DNA from 2 places in the Paenibacillus sp. VMFN-D1 genome. Region 1 is predicted to be linked to the other one. Evidence: riboswitches for the same ligand, from Rfam matches in the RefSeq annotation. Region 1 holds a riboswitch; the other holds the start of a gene.
The links. Region 1 has a riboswitch for cobalamin ahead of C7820_RS16430 (ABC transporter substrate-binding protein). Riboswitches for the same ligand answer to the same signal wherever they lie in the genome.
Positions count from the first base shown of each region.

Region 2: linked by a shared signal. The riboswitch ahead of C7820_RS21645 (ribonucleoside-diphosphate reductase subunit alpha) and the one ahead of C7820_RS16430 (ABC transporter substrate-binding protein) in region 1 are both predicted to bind cobalamin.

Region 1 is NZ_QRDU01000002.1:249,535-257,978, reverse strand. It holds gene C7820_RS16440 (ABC transporter ATP-binding protein) at 1-196, opposite strand, end outside; gene C7820_RS16435 (FecCD family ABC transporter permease) at 193-1,239, opposite strand; gene C7820_RS16430 (ABC transporter substrate-binding protein) at 1,239-2,252, opposite strand; cobalamin riboswitch at 2,605-2,822, opposite strand; gene C7820_RS16425 (histidine phosphatase family protein) at 3,106-4,047, opposite strand; gene cbiB (adenosylcobinamide-phosphate synthase CbiB) at 4,035-5,006, opposite strand; gene C7820_RS16415 (adenosylcobinamide amidohydrolase) at 5,003-5,725, opposite strand; gene cobD (threonine-phosphate decarboxylase CobD) at 5,913-7,007, opposite strand; gene lplA (lipoate--protein ligase) at 7,180-8,181, shown strand; gene C7820_RS16400 (GNAT family N-acetyltransferase) at 8,367-8,444, shown strand, end outside.
Region 2 is NZ_QRDU01000003.1:132,964-141,407, reverse strand. It holds gene C7820_RS21675 (DUF1572 family protein) at 1-43, opposite strand, end outside; gene serS (serine--tRNA ligase) at 136-1,431, opposite strand; gene C7820_RS33530 (hypothetical protein) at 1,421-1,597, shown strand; gene C7820_RS21665 (MarR family winged helix-turn-helix transcriptional regulator) at 1,772-2,242, opposite strand; gene C7820_RS21660 (DUF1328 domain-containing protein) at 2,397-2,561, shown strand; gene C7820_RS21655 (M50 family metallopeptidase) at 2,682-3,380, opposite strand; gene C7820_RS21650 (ribonucleotide-diphosphate reductase subunit beta) at 3,522-4,553, opposite strand; gene C7820_RS21645 (ribonucleoside-diphosphate reductase subunit alpha) at 5,065-7,398, opposite strand; cobalamin riboswitch at 7,633-7,856, opposite strand; gene C7820_RS21640 (MTH1187 family thiamine-binding protein) at 8,145-8,444, shown strand, end outside.

The sequences.
Region 1 (8,444 bases):
AGGCAGGTTTACCGTGAATCAGTACCTCGCCGCTGCTGGCCTTTTCCACGCCGGAAACCAGCTGCAGCAGCGTCGACTTGCCGCTGCCGTTCGGCCCGATAATCCCCCACCATTCGCCTTCCTGGACCGACCAGTTGAGGCCATGGAGAGCTGTAATGCCGCCATACTGCTTCCCTGCTTCCCTGATCTCGATCATGTCCATCTCCCCTTCCGCTGCTTTTTGTTCCGGTACAGCAAATAGGCAAAAAACGGAGCGCCTACGAAGGCCGTCACCACGCCGAGTGGAATCTCGGTCGGCGCCAGCAGGGAACGGGCGATCGTGTCGGCCCAGACCATAAAGACAGCTCCGCCGATGGCCGACAGCGGCACGATCAACCGGTAATCGGGACCGGTGATCAGCCGGATCACATGCGGAATGACGAGTCCGACGAACCCGATAATGCCCGCAACCGACACCGCGGCAGCCGTGAGCAGCGTGCTGACGAGCAGCACCCCCAGCTTCACGCGATCCACGTTCATCCCCATATGGGCCGCCTGCCGCTCACCTAAGGACAATAGATTCAGCGCGCGGGCCCGGCTCCAGACCACCGCAAATCCCACCAGAAAATACGGCAAAAGGATGGCCGTATACGACCATCCACGCAGGCTGAGGCTGCCCATTGTCCAATATATAATTTCATTGATCGTCCGGTTCGACATCGCCGAAAGGAAGGATACGACCGCTCCGAGAAAGGACTGCATTACCACACCGGACAGAATCAGACTGTTCGTCGGAATTTTCCCGCTCTCCCTGGCCAACGCGATGACCATCCACAGCGTCAGCATCCCGGTCACGAAAGCGACCGCAGGCAGCGTCCAGCCGCCGAAAAACGAATACTGCAGCCCGAAAAAGATCAGGAACGACGCGCCTACTGCCGACCCCGAGGAAACCCCGAGCGTAAACGGATCAGCGAGCGGGTTGCGCAGCACCCCCTGGAACCCCGAGCCGGCCACGGCCAAAGCCGCGCCGACCAGCATGCCCAGTAGAATCCGCGGCAGCCGAACCTTCACGATAATCTGCTCAAACGATGCGTTCCACGTCGGGTCGATATGGCTCCCGATCCATGGAATCCGGTGCAGTAGAATGAGGGCGATGTCACGGACCGGCAGCGCGACCGAGCCAATCCCCAGACAGATCAGCAGGGTCAGGACGAGCAGGACGATGCCGATTCCTCCATAGCCTGCCAGCTTTTTGCTCATTATTTAAACAGGTCCGGATAAATGGCTTTCGCCACTTCCTTCAAGCCCTGCGTGACACGCGGGCCCGGACGGCTCAGCAGATTGTCGTCAAGACCGATGACCGCGTCGTTCTTCACGGCTGTAATCTGGTCCCAGCCGCTGCGGCCTTTAATGATATCGCCAAGGCTTTTCTTCGTCTTCTCGTCGATGACGCTGTTGGCATACAAAATCACGTCCGGATTGTCCTTGATGATTTTCTCTTCGCTGATTTCATTCCATCCAACTGTATCAGAAGCAATATTAGTTCCACCAGCAAGATTAATTATCTCATCCATAAATACTCCTTTGCCCGCTGTCCAGCCTGGGGAGAATTCAATATATACCTTTTTCTTCTGCTCCGGCGTCAGCGATTTTACCGCTTCAGTAACCTCATTTTCCTCCTGCTTCATCTTTTCGACCACCGCTTTGGCTTCCGCCTGATGATCGGTGATGAGGCCGTAGGTTTCGATATTTTTGATGACGTCATCGACCGTTTTCGGATCGGTCTTGAAAATTTGAATGCCGAGGTCGCGCAGCTTCTTCACCGCTTCCTTGCTCATCGAAATGCCCGTGAACACGATGTCCGGCTGGGCCGCAATGATCGCTTCCTCGTTCGGTTTAGCAATGCCGCCCATTTTCGCCTTGGACTTGGCTGCTTCCGGATAATCATCATAATCGGACACCCCAACGATCTCGCTGTCCAGCCCAATCGCAAAGAGTGCCTCCGTTTCCGCCGGAGATACCGAGATGATATGCTTCGGCGCTTCCTTGAAAGTAAAGGACTCTCCGGTCGCATCCTGAATGGTCAGCGGATAGGTTGTTTTCAGTTCGTCTGTCTTTGTCTGCGACGCGCTGTTATCCGTGCTTTGCTCCGTTTGGGCAGCAGGCTGCTGCGAGGCGGAGCTGTCTTCCTTCTTGGCGCCGCAGGCACTCAGCGATAAGGCAAGCAGCAGCGCCGCAAGGCCTGTGGACCAGCGTTTCAACGTTACGTTCATGATTTCGTTCTCTCCCTCTTTGTCTATCGAATAATTTGCACAAAAGAGGCCTGACCGGTATACGAAAACGGAATAAACCTGACGGAAATGCTAGAGTTGCAGCGCCGCTGCTCACCATGAGCAGGTGTATGGCGTCTGTCGCTCCATTCTTTGTCAACTAAAAAACCCTGACTCTTGTTCGATCAAGAATCAGGGATTACGTCTGCACGGAACATCCCGCGGCATCGCCGCGATGGACCGGTGTGCCTTGTGGCATGCTGCGAGGCCAAGAGTTCAAGCCAATGCTTGCTTGGGCCGCGGCGAACATGCGTTATGAAGGGCACGTGAAACGTAATCCTTTCCTCGAAGGACCGTCATTTCCTCTCGTGAGGCAGGTCTCCTGACTTACAGGCTGGATAAAATCGTCCCCGCCTTCCCATCCCGTGTAGCGGCGGAACAGTGGCTTCCTGGGGACATACCTGTTTACAGTGGCGGGACCGTGCCGGAGTTGCACCGGCTTCCCTTTTCACCCGGATCAACGCTCGCCTTATACGGCAGACAGCTTCCGGGACCTCACAAGCACTCCTATTCAATTATCCTGGCCATGCTTCTTTTGTCCTGATTATAGGGGAAAAGCCTGCGGGTGACAATGGAATTTTTGTGTCCGGCACTTGCCGGGATACATGTCCGGTCGCATGCCGGGGCATGTCCGGACCCGAGCCCGCAAGCATGTCCAACCCCGGGGGAACGGACGATTCGGGAAACACGTCCTCGTATGCCGGCGGCCTGAGTCGATTCGCCGCTTTCTGCTGGCCAGAGTGCAGGCAAGACCCTGACCGGTCAATGCCGACCATTACCTTGTTTGCATCCTCTCTCAAGCTTCATTCACCAGCTTGCCGTTCCAATCGCCGGTTTCTTCAGTGAAGCTCAGCCGGATCCGCAGCAAACTCCCGGGCTGAACATGAACGTCCCAGAAGGACAGCCCCGGGACGAGGCTGACCGCAAGCTGCCGCAAGACGCCGCCATGGGCGACGATCAGCATCTCCGGCGGAACCGGCGCTTCGGGGCTGGTGCCTTCCGGTCCTTCCGACCGGGAAAGAGCCGCCTTGTTGTCATCGCTCGTTTGTGATCCGGGAAGTGCCGCCTCACCAATCTCGATCCTTTGCGATTCGGGCAGTTCCGCCGCGCCAGTCTCATTCCCTTGCGATCCGGGCAGTGCTGCCTCACCAATCTCGATCCTTTGCGATTCGGCAAGTTCCGCCCAGCCAATATCGCTTCCTTTCGATCCGGAAATTGTCACCCCGCCAATTTCGTTCCTTTGCGATTCGGAAAGTGCCGACCCGCCGTCGTTCTGGGCCTCTGCCAGTCTGCTGCATGCCCCTTCCACATCCTTCAACAAGCTGCCGATAAACCCGTCGACCCTCCCGGCAAAATCCGCCCATGACTCCCCGCCCGGCGTCGTCACCTGCTGCGGCGAATCGATCCACTGCCGGTATAGGGGCTCATGCTGCAGCTGCTCATAGGTATGCCCTTCCCAGGCGCCAAAGTCCATTTCCCGCAGCCTCGGGTCATACGTCGCAGTATCTGCGTGCGGCGGACTGATGATCGCCAGTGTCTCCCGGCATCGGGCCAGGTCGCTGCAATATACGCCGTGGAACGCCTTCCCGGCCAGCTCCCGGGCCAGCGGCGCAAGCTCATCCCTGCCGCCCGGATCCAGCGGGATATCCGTATGCCCGAGGTAACGCTTCTCCCGGTTCCACCGCGTCGTGCCGTGCCGGACCAGCAGCAGATCGACCTGTTTCGCTAGGACGTCCATAAGCTGCCCCCTGCCGCCCACAGCACGGCGATGCCCAGCAGAATAAAGATGACCGATACCGTGATAAGCAGCCGGATCGTCATCGTGATGTCGCGCGCCTCCATCGGGCGCAGCGCCTCGCCCATGTAAGCCCGGAACGAGACGACGCCGTGGTACACGTTCTCGCCGCCGAGCCGGATGCCGAGCGCGCCCGCCACCGCGGATTCGGGGAAGCCGCTGTTCGGGCTCGGATGGCGGCGCGCGTCCCGGCGCACGGTGCGCCAGGCTCTGGCGGCGTCCAGACGCAGCAGCCAGGCGGACAGCACTAGGATGCCCGCAGTGATCCGGGCGGGAATGAAGTTGGCGATGTCATCCAGCCTCGCCGACGCCCAGCCAAGATGCAAATATTTGTCGTTCTTGTAGCCGACCATGGAATCGAGCGTGTTCACCGCCCGGTAGGCCATCGCCAGCGGCGCGCCGCCGATGATGGCGTAGAACAGCGGAGAGACGACGGCGTCGACGATATTTTCCGCCACCGTTTCGACCGTGCCGCGGACGATCTCCGGCTCGTCCAGGTGGGCAGTGTCCCGGCCGACGATCATGCCGAGCGACTTGCGCGCCTCCGGCAGGTCGCCGCGCCGCAGATGGCCAAGCACTTCCTTGCCGGCATCCTTCAGGCCCTTGACGGCGATCGTCGTGGCGATGAGCACCGCCTCCACCGCCCAGGCCAGCCACGGATGCACCTGATGCAGTCCCCAGAGCACAAGCCATGTCAGCAGCAGAGAGCCGCCCGCCACGATGACCGGGAGCAGTATCCCCGCCCGCTTGAGTCCTGACGGGCGGGTGGCCCTTGCCCGAATAGCGTTTTCCACCTTTTTGATCGCCTTGCCCATGCCGATGACCGGATGGGGAATCCACCTCGGATCCCCGATGATCCAATCGATGGTAAAAGCTGCGGCTAGGATCCATATTGCGGTCATTTCCGCTCGCTCCAGGCCGCCAGCAGGCCTTCCTTCACCGTGCCGTACACCGCGCGTCCAATCATCGCGCCGAGGTCGGTCGCGGTGCCCGCATAGCGGTGCAGCCCGGCGTAAGCGGCGCTTTGGCTGACGCCGAGGACGACGGCGTCCGTCGTCGTCCCCGTAGCGATCAGCCCATTGTCCGGGTCGCGCACGTCCAGGTCGGCCAGCGCCGCGGCCTTGGCCTCCACCGCCGTCATGACGGCATTCAGCATGGCCGCCTTCGTCAACTGGCCGTCGATGGCCAGCATGATGTTGATCGTTCCCGGCGTATAGGCCGCGAACGTCCGCCGCTCCGAGCCGGCGCGGGCCGCATTGGATACCCCTGCCGTCGTGCAGCAGAACACCGCGGCCTGATCGTTCTTCTCCTCATGCACCGCCGCATGGCGCAGCTGGACCGCCGTCAGCAGCCCCGCTGTCGACTCCAGCGGGTATCCCCACGCCGTGAGCCATTCCTCCGTATCGCGCACCGGGTCGCTGCAGTCATATGTCCGGTCCACATACATATTCGTCACCCGCTGCAGCCTGCCCATGCCGCCTCCGTGAATGGAGCTTCCGAGACTGTCGAGCAGCTCCGGCGCCTCAAGCAGCAAATGCCGCTCTTTCCGTGTCAGCACGAGTCCCGGCCACACGGCGGAACGGTACGTATCCTGCAATCCGTCCATAAATGGTGTCGTCATCGCTTCTTATCCCCCATATCGATCTTGTGTTTATGCGGCATCCGAAATCCGGTCCGCAAAGGATGTGTACACCCCGCGCCAGCGCCTCTCCAGCGTAGCAGCTGTACAGCCCTGCGTCTTGGGCCTGCACAGCCTGTCCTATTGTGCAGATCTGCTCCTTACATCAAAATGGCTCCCAACGTGCAGATCATTCCGCCCGGCTTGGAAGCACGTCGCCCAGCACCGCAAGCAGCCGCGCATTGGCGTCCGCTCCCTTCACCGCAAACCGGACATGTCCCGGCCCCAGGCCCGGGTACATGGCGCAGCTGCGGATCAGGACGCCGCGAAGCCCGAGCTCGCGCTGCAGCTCCCCGGCACTCCACGGTGCCGGCAGCTCAGCGAGCAGGAAATTGGCTTCGCCGCCGCTCACGCGGCAGCCCAGATCCCGCAGACCCGCCGTCAGCCGGGCGCGCTCTGCGGCGATCAGCTCCAGCGTCTCGCGCTCATGCGCCTCGCCGCCCTCGAGGCACAATTCCCCGGCGAGCAGGGCCAAGCCGTTGACGCTCCACGTCACCTGCTTGCCCGTCATCGCCCGGATCACGTCCGGATGCGCGGCCGCATAGCCCAGCCGCAGCCCCGGAATGGCATAGAACTTCGTCATCGAGCGGACCAGGATCGCCCGCGGAAACCGCTCCAGCTCCGGCAGCAGCGTCATCCGCCGCCCTTCCGGGATGAAGTCGATGAACGCCTCATCGACGACAAAATAGGTCCGGGTCCGCTCCGCCTCAGCCGCCAATTCCCGAATCTCTTCGAGCGGATACTGCACACCGTTCGGATTGTTCGGCTGCCCCAGAAAGAGCAGGTCTACCTTCCTCATCATTCCGGCAATGTCCGAAACCTCAGCTCTCCAGTCGCGCTCCCGGCTGCCGAAGACGGCGTGCACCTCGGCGCCGAACTGCTCCGACAGCTGCCGGTACTCCGAAAAGCAGGGCTGCACGATCCCGACCCTCGACGGCGCCAGCCCGAGCAGCAGGAGCGCCATCGATTCCGCCGCCCCGTTACCGATGCTTAAATGTTCCGGCGCCACGCCCAGTTTGCGGGACAGCAGCGCTTTCAGGCGTCGGTGTCCCGGATCCGGATAACGAAGGATGGAAGGCAGCGCCTGTCCCAGCTTCGCCATGACGCCTTCCGGCGGACCCAGCGGATTGATGTTGGCGCTGAAATCCAGAAAGGACGCTGGATCGCCGCCATACAGTTCCGACGCGCTCTCCAGATCCCCACCATGTCCGTATCGTTCCAGCATATGTATTTTCCCCCCAGCAGTTCACTGTCTTGAATCGCTTGCGAATGACCCCATTATGGGGCCAAATTTCGCTGCGCGTCAATTCGGTTTTCTCTTTTGTTTCTTGTCCGCAATTGGTTTACAATAGACGAGGAACCGAATTAATTAAGGCCTTTTAACGGAGGAATCAAATATGCTGTTTATCGATAACCAGGGAATTACCGACCCTGCCGTCAATCTGGCGATTGAAGAATTCGCCCTCAAACATCTGCCTATGGACGACAGCTACCTGCTGTTTTACATTAACCGTCCTTCGATCATCATCGGTAAACATCAGAACACCATCGAGGAGATCAACCAGGAATACGTGAAAGACAACAATATCAAGGTTGTTCGCCGGCTCTCCGGTGGCGGTGCGGTGTACCACGACCTCGGCAACCTCAACTTCAGCTTCATTACCAAGGATGACGGGGAATCGTTCCACAATTTCCTGAAGTTTACCCAGCCGGTCATCGACGCGCTGCACCATATGGGTGTTAACGCGGAGCTGAGCGGACGCAATGACCTGCAGGTCGGCGAGCAAAAGATTTCCGGTAACGCCCAATTCTCGACCCGGGGCCGGATGTTCAGTCACGGCACGCTCATGTTCAACCTGAATCTGGACGATGTTCAGGCTTCCCTGAACGCCAATCCGGAGAAATTCAAGTCGAAGAGCACCAAGTCCGTACGCAGCCGCGTCGCTAACATCAGTGAGCTGATGAACCAAAAGATGACGATCGAGGAGTTCCGCTCCGAGCTGCTCCGCTACATTTTCGGCATGGAACCAAACGAAGTTCCGCAGTACAAGCTGACGGAAGCCGATTGGGAGATTATCAACCAAATTTCCAAGGACCGGTACCAGAACTGGGAATGGAATTACGGGCAATCTCCGCAGTCCAACGTCAAGCATACGAAACGGTTCCCGGTCGGCATCATCGACATCCGGATGGATATCAAGGACGCGCGGATTCAGGATATTAAAATATACGGCGACTTTTTCGGCGTAGGCGATGTGGCGGATATTGAGGACCGTCTGCGCGGCAAGCGTTACGAAGAGTCCGAAGTCCGGGAAGCCCTCGCGGACATCGACGTGAAGCACTATTTTGGCAACATCGGAATGGACGACCTGATCGGTCTAATCTTTTTGGAAGAATAGCTGGACCCGGAAATCGTCCTTATTGTAGTAGTGACATACAGCAAAGAGAGGCCTATGAATTCCATGGACCTCTCTTTTTTATCGCTCGAACCTTCTCATCCTATGGTATAATCGGCTGCAAAAGCTTGCAGACGGTGTCTTTCGCTCACCGCTCAGGCTCACATGAACGGAGGTAAGGTTTTTCGATGGAAATCAGGCCGATCCTTGAGACCGACTATGACCGCGTGATCCCGGTCGTCAACGACTGGTGGGGCGGGCGCCAA
Region 2 (8,444 bases), on a different contig from region 1:
TGACCACCCGGAAATATTCGGTTCCGATGTCGTTGGCGCTCATTCCAACCACCTCCGCTATAAAATGATTTCTTCACACCAGTATAGTGGCCGTCCTTCTTTCCCGGCAAGCAGGGAGGTGACTCTACGATACGGTTACTCTGCTTTGGGGCCAGGGGGCACCAGCTCGGCGATGCCGCCCATATAAGGCCGAAGGGCGTTCGGAATGTAAATCGAGCCGTCTTCCCGCTGATGGTTTTCCAGCAGCGGGATCAGAATGCGGGGCGAGGCCACCGCCGTATTGTTCAGCGTATGGCAATACTGCAGCCTGCCTTCCGCATCGCGGTAGCGGATGTTCGAGCGCCGGGCCTGGAAGTCGAGCAGATTCGACGACGAATGGGTTTCGCCGTAGGCTCCGCGGCTCGGCATCCAGGTTTCGATGTCGTACTGCTTATACGTCTTCTGCGACATGTCTCCGGTGCAGACGGCCATCACCCGGTAAGGAAGCTCCAGCAGACGCAGGATCTCCTCGGCATGGCCGGTGATTTCCTGAAGCATCGCCTCCGACGCTGCGGGATCGTTCTCGCAGAGGACGACCTGCTCGACCTTGGCGAACTGGTGGACACGGTACAAGCCGCGTACGTCGCGGCCCGCCGAGCCGATTTCCCGGCGGAAGCAGCTCGACACGCCCGCGAGCCGGATAGGAAGGGCGGCGTCGATCACTTCGTCGCTGTAGTACGACACCAGCGACACCTCCGAAGTGCCGACGAGCCACTTGTCCTCACCGGCCAGCTCATAGGTCTGATCCTTCCCGGTAGGGAAGAATCCCGAGCGGGCCAGCGCTTCGGGACGGACCATGACCGGCACGTCCATCGGCGTAAATCCGTGCGACGCAAGGAGGTCAATCGCCAGGCGCTGCACGGCCAGATGCAGGAACAGGCCAGCTCCCTTCAAATAATAGCTGCGGCTGCCCGCCGTCTTGACCCCGCGCGGAATATCGAACAGATCATGCAGCTCGCCGAGCGTGACATGATCCTTCATCTCAAAATCGAATTGCCGCGGCGTCCCGATCCGGCGGACTTCCACATTGTCGCTGTCGTCCTTGCCAATCGGCGTGTCCTCCGAGACAACGTTGGGGGCGAGCAGCATCAGTTCCTCAAATTTGCTGGTTGCCTCGCGCAGACCGGCTTCGCAGCCGTCCAGGCTGCGGTTAATCTCCTTTACTTGGCGCTTAAGCCGCTCTGCGGCTTCGTCCTGGCCCTGCTTCAGCAGCCCCGCGATGATCTTGGTCAGCTCATTGCGCTGCGCCCTTAGCGATTCCGTCTCCTGCAGCAGCCTTCTTCGCTTCTCGTCCCATTCCAGCAGATCGTCCACCTGAAAGGGGATGTTTTTTTGCTCCGCGACTTGCTGTACCTGCTCCTGATGGTCACGGATGAACTGAATGTTTAGCATCGATACCGTCTCCTTTGTCTCTTTGTCCTGTAAAAATGCAAAAAGCGCCCTCATCCCTTGGGACGAGGAGCGCTTGCTCGCGGTGCCACCCAATTTGACCAGCCTGCCCGAAGGCAGTGCCGATCCGCTTGGTTCCGCGATAACGGACGGAGGCCGGTTAACTTAGAGAGAGAATGGTGAAGCCGCTGCACCGTTGTGCTGCGTACACATGGGAATCGCCATCCGCTCCGGTCGAAAACGCCTCACAGTTGGATGCTGTTCATCGGCGTAATGTCACTGTTCAGTTCTTTGCGGTTTAGTATAGCGTAAACCGATCAAAAGCACAATATACGTACATCCCTTACCTGGATGAATACTCCTCCAAAAGCTTTTGTATGCTTTGGTGAATGCGGAGCAGGCTCTCCACATCGGAAGCGGGGAGCTGCTCAAGGGCATACGCCATAGCTTGGTAGGAGCGGGGCTTAGCCGCCGACTGAAGGGAACGCTCCCGTCCATCAGCGGTAAGGCTCAGCTTGACCTCCCTGCGGTCTGTCTCGGAGATAACACGGTCCACCAGTCCCGATTGGACGAGGCCTTCCACTTGAACGCTAAGGGTGCTTTTAGGAGAAGAGAGACGCTCGGTTAATTCTCTTAGTGTCATGCCGGGCGCGGTATACAGCGTGTTCAGGATGGCGAGCTGCAGCACGGTTAATCCCAGGCCCTCCGCGTTGCTGCGGGTAAACTCCAGAAGGCGTTTTTGAATGCCAGAAAAGGATTGAACGACTTCACCGGCCAGCTTGATTTGAGGATCTTGGCGTTCTTGGTGATCCATGGCTCAGGCAACCTTTCGTTTATTAATTTGTTCAATGATGAACAGTTCGAGTATGGACAAATTATATGCGGATCTGGGGCATTTTTCAAGGTTCAAATCTCCGATTCAGGGTTAAAAACAAGTACCACATTCTAACGAAAGAAAGGTGATCACGATGATCGGACTCGCGATTTTGTTTTTGATCATTGCCATCGTAGCTGCGATTTTCGGCTTCTTCGGCATCGTTTCTGCGCTCGTTGGCGTCGCAAAGGTGCTGTTCTTCGTCTTCCTGATCCTGTTTATTCTGTCGCTGATTTTTGGCAGAAGACGGAGCAGTTGACGCTAGCTGCGCCGCTGATCCCGTTCATACGAACACTCGATAAGAGCAGAAAAGGCTTGCGCCCACATACGTGTGGGACAAGCCTTTTTTTGGGTTGAGAGAATTCGAAACGCATACGTTTTATCCGGTCCGCATGCTGGTATTTGCAGCAGGCTTTCGCGCGGGCTTCCGCCAAAACAAGGTCAGGCTTTGGGTGGTGCACCAAAGCGCAAACAGCAGAAACAGCACCGACCAGGCTATGGCAGGGAGCACCGTCATGTGGGCCAGGTTGGCCGCGTCACCGGCCTGCCGCGGATGGGTCAGGGAAGTGATGGCCAGGGTAAGCGGCCCGACAACCGATTCTTCCAGGCAAAGGAAGGCGAGCAGAAGGTAATAGAAGTTGCGCACGGTGCTGCCCAGCAAATAAAACACGATGTTCAGCGCCATAAAGATGACGAGCCACCAAACGCCGTAGCTGTTCCGGACAAAAAAGAGCAGGTTGACGGCAGCCAGCAGCGTGATCAGGATCAGCCCGGCGGCCTGCTTGCGTTTCGCGTACCCGTAGAATAGAAGTACAGCGAAGATGGATGCGATCGTATACCCCGACAGCGAGACGAGCACGGAGCTCCAGCCGGAGGATAAATAGGAGTAGGTGGTCCCGCTGTGATCGGCATTGAGCTCGATGCGCAGAACCCTTCCGGAGAGCAGCAGGGTGACGACCGCATGGCCGAACTCATGAATCATCGTATCCAGGGTGCGGAACCAGGAGGAGAACGGGATCAGCCGGGTCAGAATCGCGGATGCGACAAGAAACAATACAGCCTTCAAGGATTTATTCACGGGCAACGGGCAGCTCCTTTCCAAACGGTAACATGCGGATCTAATCTTTTGTTCCATCATACACGATCCAATGAAAAAGGGAAGCGCAGCGGAGCTGCACTTCCCGGTTGTTGCGAAACTAGTATATTGCAGGCGAGCGGCTTACAGATCGTCGAATCCGTTGTCGTCGCCGACTTTGCCGTAGTTGCGGGATTTGGCTTCAAAAAAGTCCGTTTTGGTGGCGTTCAGCGCCTCGTCGGAGAAAGGACGAATCCATGGCATGCAGTTGGAATCCACGCCTTCGTAGCCTTTTTCCATCCCCATCATTTTCAGGCGTTTGTTGGCGATGTATTTGATGTAGTCGGACAGCTCATTCAAATCGATGCCTTTGACCTCGCTGAGCGTGTAATGCGCCCAGTTCGTTTCCAGCTCAACCGCCCGGTCGATCGTGCGGTAGACGTAGTCCATGTTCTCCTTCGTGTTCAGCTCAGGGAAATCCTTAAGCAGCTGCTTGAACACTTCGCCGAAGAAGTAGCAGTGCTGGTTCTCGTCGCGCTGGATGTAGGAGATCATTTGGCTGGTCGCCATCATCTTCTGGTCACGGGCCAGGTTGTAGAAGAAGGCGAACGTGCTGTAGAAGAAAATGCCTTCCAGGATCAGGTCGGCCACAAGTGCTCTAAAGAACGTTGTCGGATTCTGCTCGTCGCGGAACTCCTGGTAAATTTCCGAGATGAAACGGTTGCGGTCGAGCAGCACCGGATCATGCTTCCAGTATTCGAAAATCTCTTTCTGCTCCTGCTCCGATACGATCGAAGAAAGCACGTAGGAGTAGGATTGGTTGTGCACGACTTCCTGCTGCCCGATGATAGCCGAGATGGCCTCCAGCGAGGAATCGGTAAAATAACGCTTTACGTCGCCGATGAACATCGTCTGCATCGAGTCCAGCACGGCTAGCAAAGAAATGTTGATCTTGAAGGTGCGCTGCTCTTCCGGATCGAGGTTGACGAACTGCTGCGCGTCTTTGGCCATCGGAATTTCGTCGGCGATCCAGTGGTTCAGCAGCAGAACTTTATACAATTTGTACATATGGGGCATACGGATATCGTTCCAGTTCAGGATGCCCGAGCATTCTCCTTCGATGATGCGGGTCGAGCGGTTCGGCGCTTCGGTGTTAAAAATCTTTTGCATTTGCATACTCGATTCCTCCTCGTAGTTCTGTTTTTACTTGCTTATATATCAACATCCACCGCAGAATGCTGTAATCCATATCAGTTGATCTAAATCATTCATCTCTTTCCCAAAAAATCTGTCTAAATGGTTTTGTACTTATCATGATGCAGTAGTGTATTTATAAGGTTTGATACAGTAGCTCTTTCCCGTTTTTAGTTGGCAGTTTAGCCGGACGCGTGGCGAGCTCCCGCATTTTGCAAAGCAAAACAGGGAGCAAAGCCGCGCGACGCAAGAGGTCTCCGAGAATCGAGGAGACCACCACTCGCACCGCTCAAACGTAAAAGCGTGTCCCCCATAACCTGCAAAGCAGGAGGGGGACGAAAGCGACTCTCAGCACATATTCACATCAAAAAAATCCGCCACCCGCCGGTCATCCGCCAACATTCCGGGTGTCCAGAGGGCAGCGCCCTCGGGGCCCTCCCTTGGAAGGGAGGGTTTGGGAGGGATCGAAAAAGGTTTTAGCTTTTAACAAATTTTACGATGCACACGACTCGCACTCTTCAATCGTCAGCGCACGGCTGCGGACGTAGTACGTCGTTTTGATGCCGGCTTTCCAGGCGTGAAGGTGAAGCTCCAGGAATTCCGTCGCCCGGATATCCGGACGAACGTACAGATTGAAGCTTTGAGCCTGGTCGATATGGCGCTGACGCGCCGCGGCCATCTTGATAGACCAATGCTGGTCAATCAGGAATGCCGTTTTGTAATACCAGATCGTCTTCTCGGACAGGTCCGGAGCCGGGTTGGCGATCTTGTAGGTCGTTTTTTCCTCGTAAGACAGAAGGTCGTACAGCGGATCGATGCTGGCGGTGGAGCCGGCAATGATCGAAGTCGAGCCGTTCGGCGCAATGGCGAACAGCCAGGCGTTGCGGACGCCGTTCTGCTGCACTTCCTGCTGGAGCTCTTTCCACTGCTCGGTGGTAACGAACTTGCCTTCATGCTCGCCGTCGACATAACCGCGGCTGGTGAAGTAAGCGCCGTTCTCCCAGTCGGAGCCTTTGAACTTCGGATAGTGGCCTTTTTCTTTGGCCAGCTCCATACTGGATTTGACGAGCAGGTAGTTGATTTTTTCGTATAGATTGTCGTTATATTCAACCGCTTCGTCGGACTCCCAACGGATGCCTTCAAGGGCGAGCAGGTGATGCAGGCCGAAGGTGCCGAGTCCAACCGCACGGTATTGGCTGTTCGTATATTGGGCTTGCAGGACTTCAATGTTGTTGATGTCGATGACGTTATCCAGCATGCGTACCTGGATCGGCACCAGACGGTCCAGCACATTGTCCGGAACGGCACGGGCCAGGTGAATCGAGTTCAGGTTGCAGACGACGAAGTCGCCGGGAACCTTGGAAATGACGATCCGGGTTTGGCCGTCTTTGGTCACGAGTTCTTCTTTTTCCACCACGGTGGCGGACTGGTTCTGCATAATTTCGGTGCACAGGTTGGACGAGTAGATCATGCCATGTGCACGGTTCGGGTTCGCACGGTTGACGGTATCCCGGTAGAACATGTACGGCGTGCCGGTTTCCAGCTGCGATTTCATGATGCGCTTCATAATGTCGATCGCAGGCACCGTAATTCTTGGAAGCAGCGGGTGGGCAACCGCCTCGGCGTACTTCTCGCGGAACGATCCTTGTCCGACCGTTTCGTCATAATAATCCTCAAGACCCGCCGGACGGCCGTTGGCATCCTTCCAGCCCATGATCTTCTTCACTTCATGCGGGCAGAACAGGCTCCACTCGCTGCGAGCTTCGACCGCCTCCATAAACAGGTCAGGCAGGCACACGCCATGGAACACGTCATGCGCTCTCATGCGCTCGTCACCGTTGTTCAGCTTCAGGTCCAGGAAGGCCAGGATGTCTTTGTGGAAGACGTCCAGGTAGACGGCAACCGCACCTTTACGGGTACCGAGCTGGTCAACGCTGACCGCCGTGTTGTTCAGCTGGCGGATCCAAGGGATGACGCCGGAGCTGGTGTTCTTGTGACCGCGGATGTCGGAGCCGCGCGCCCGGACTTTACCGAGGTAGACGCCGATGCCGCCGCCCATTTTGCTGAGACGGGCCACGTCGGTATTGGAGTCGAAAATCCCTTCCAGCGAGTCGTCCACCGTGTCGATAAAGCAGCTGGACAGCTGTCCGGCGACCTTCTTTCCGGCGTTGGACATCGTTGGCGTAGCGGCGGTCATGTATAGGTTGCTCATGGCCCAATACGCTTCCTTCACGAGCTCAAGGCGCTTGTCCTCTGGCTCGGTGTGCATCAGGTACATGGCGATGACCATGTAGCGCTCCTGCGGGAGCTCCATGACGCGTCCGTCGAAATCATGCGCCAGGTAGCGGTCGGACAGGGTCAGCAGCCCGATATAGTCGAACAGCAGGTCGCATTTGTAATCGATGCAGCGGCCCAATTCTTCAATTTGCTCTTTGGTATAGCAGGTGAGGAGCTCCTCGCGGTAGATTCCTTTTTGCACCAGCTCGGTAATGAGAGGGTAGAACGCACCATATGGCTCGTCAGGATAGGCTTTGTAGCGGCGGTTGTAAGCGGCCTTCTTGTACAGGGAGGTCAGCAGCGAGCGCGCTGCGGCGAACTTCCAGTTCGGCTCCTCCTTGGTGACCAGCTCAAGCGCCGACATCGTGAACGCGCTGCTGATTTCGTCGCCGGTGACTTCCTCGCGGCGCAGTTTGCTCTGCACGCCCCGGAGGAGGCGCTCCTTGTCCAGGGTCTCCAGCCCCTCCAGGATTCGGTCGGCATAAACGGAGAGACGGATTTCATCAAAAGCCAGCTGGCGGTTGTTCGGTTTGGTAACGAGCTGCGGCATGGTGCAGATCTCCTTTCAAAGTTTGTATATTTGGTATAACGGAAAGTAGGACGATGCTGTTAAGAGGGAGCTCTTGCTGTGCTTGCCCATACAAAAGGCATTTCCGAAGAACCTGAAGCACAGGTACGAAAATGCCGCTAGATCCCGTATGCCCTATTTACGAGCATGGGAAAAAATATCTATCATCCTATGTATAGATATCGACTGGCATCACGCACCTATTCCTCGTAGGCCTTTCGTGAGACAAAACAGGCAGGTCTCCTGACTCCCGAAAATGCGATATTCGGCGCCTTCCCGTCCGCATTGACGGACAGTGGCCTTAGCCGATATCGTGCCGAAAGCTCGGAGCTCTCGGCCTTCCGGTTACAGTGGCGGGACCGTGACGGATTCACACCGTGCTTCCCTATTATGAACGCCTGGCAAATTCAGCCGTGTTCACCTGTTTCCACTATATTTGGTTGCTTTCATACTAATTTAACCCAATATCTTGTGTTTGTAAACATAGTTCCTCTTAAAAGACGAGCAATGAGAATTATACCAGATGGACCCCCGGGGCGCTACTGTGAACCATTGGAGATTAACCTCTAGAGGGGGCTGAAAAGGTAGAAATCGGGCGGAATTTGCAGGAAAAACGCGAATAAAAAATTTTGCGGGCTATCCTTTTGCGATTCCGCAGGCGGTCGGGTACAATAAAATTAGGAATAAAGTTCGATCCGCTTGCAAAAGGATAAAGGAGGCGCACGACCATGGCAATTGCAGAGGTAACGATCATTCCGATCGGAACGGCAACGACCAGCCTGAGCTCCTATGTGGCACAAATGCAGCAGGTGCTGGCGGAGCAGAAGGGGATCAGCTACGAGCTGACGTCGATGAGCACGATCATCGAGGGGGCTCTTCCGGATGTATGGCAGGCGATAGCGGCCCTTCACGAAGCACCGTTCCTGGCCGGCGCGCAGCGCGTATCCACTTCGGTCAAAATCGACGACAGACGGGACAAAGCCTCTTCCAGCGCCCAGAAGCTGCAATCGGTCCGCGACAAATTGAAA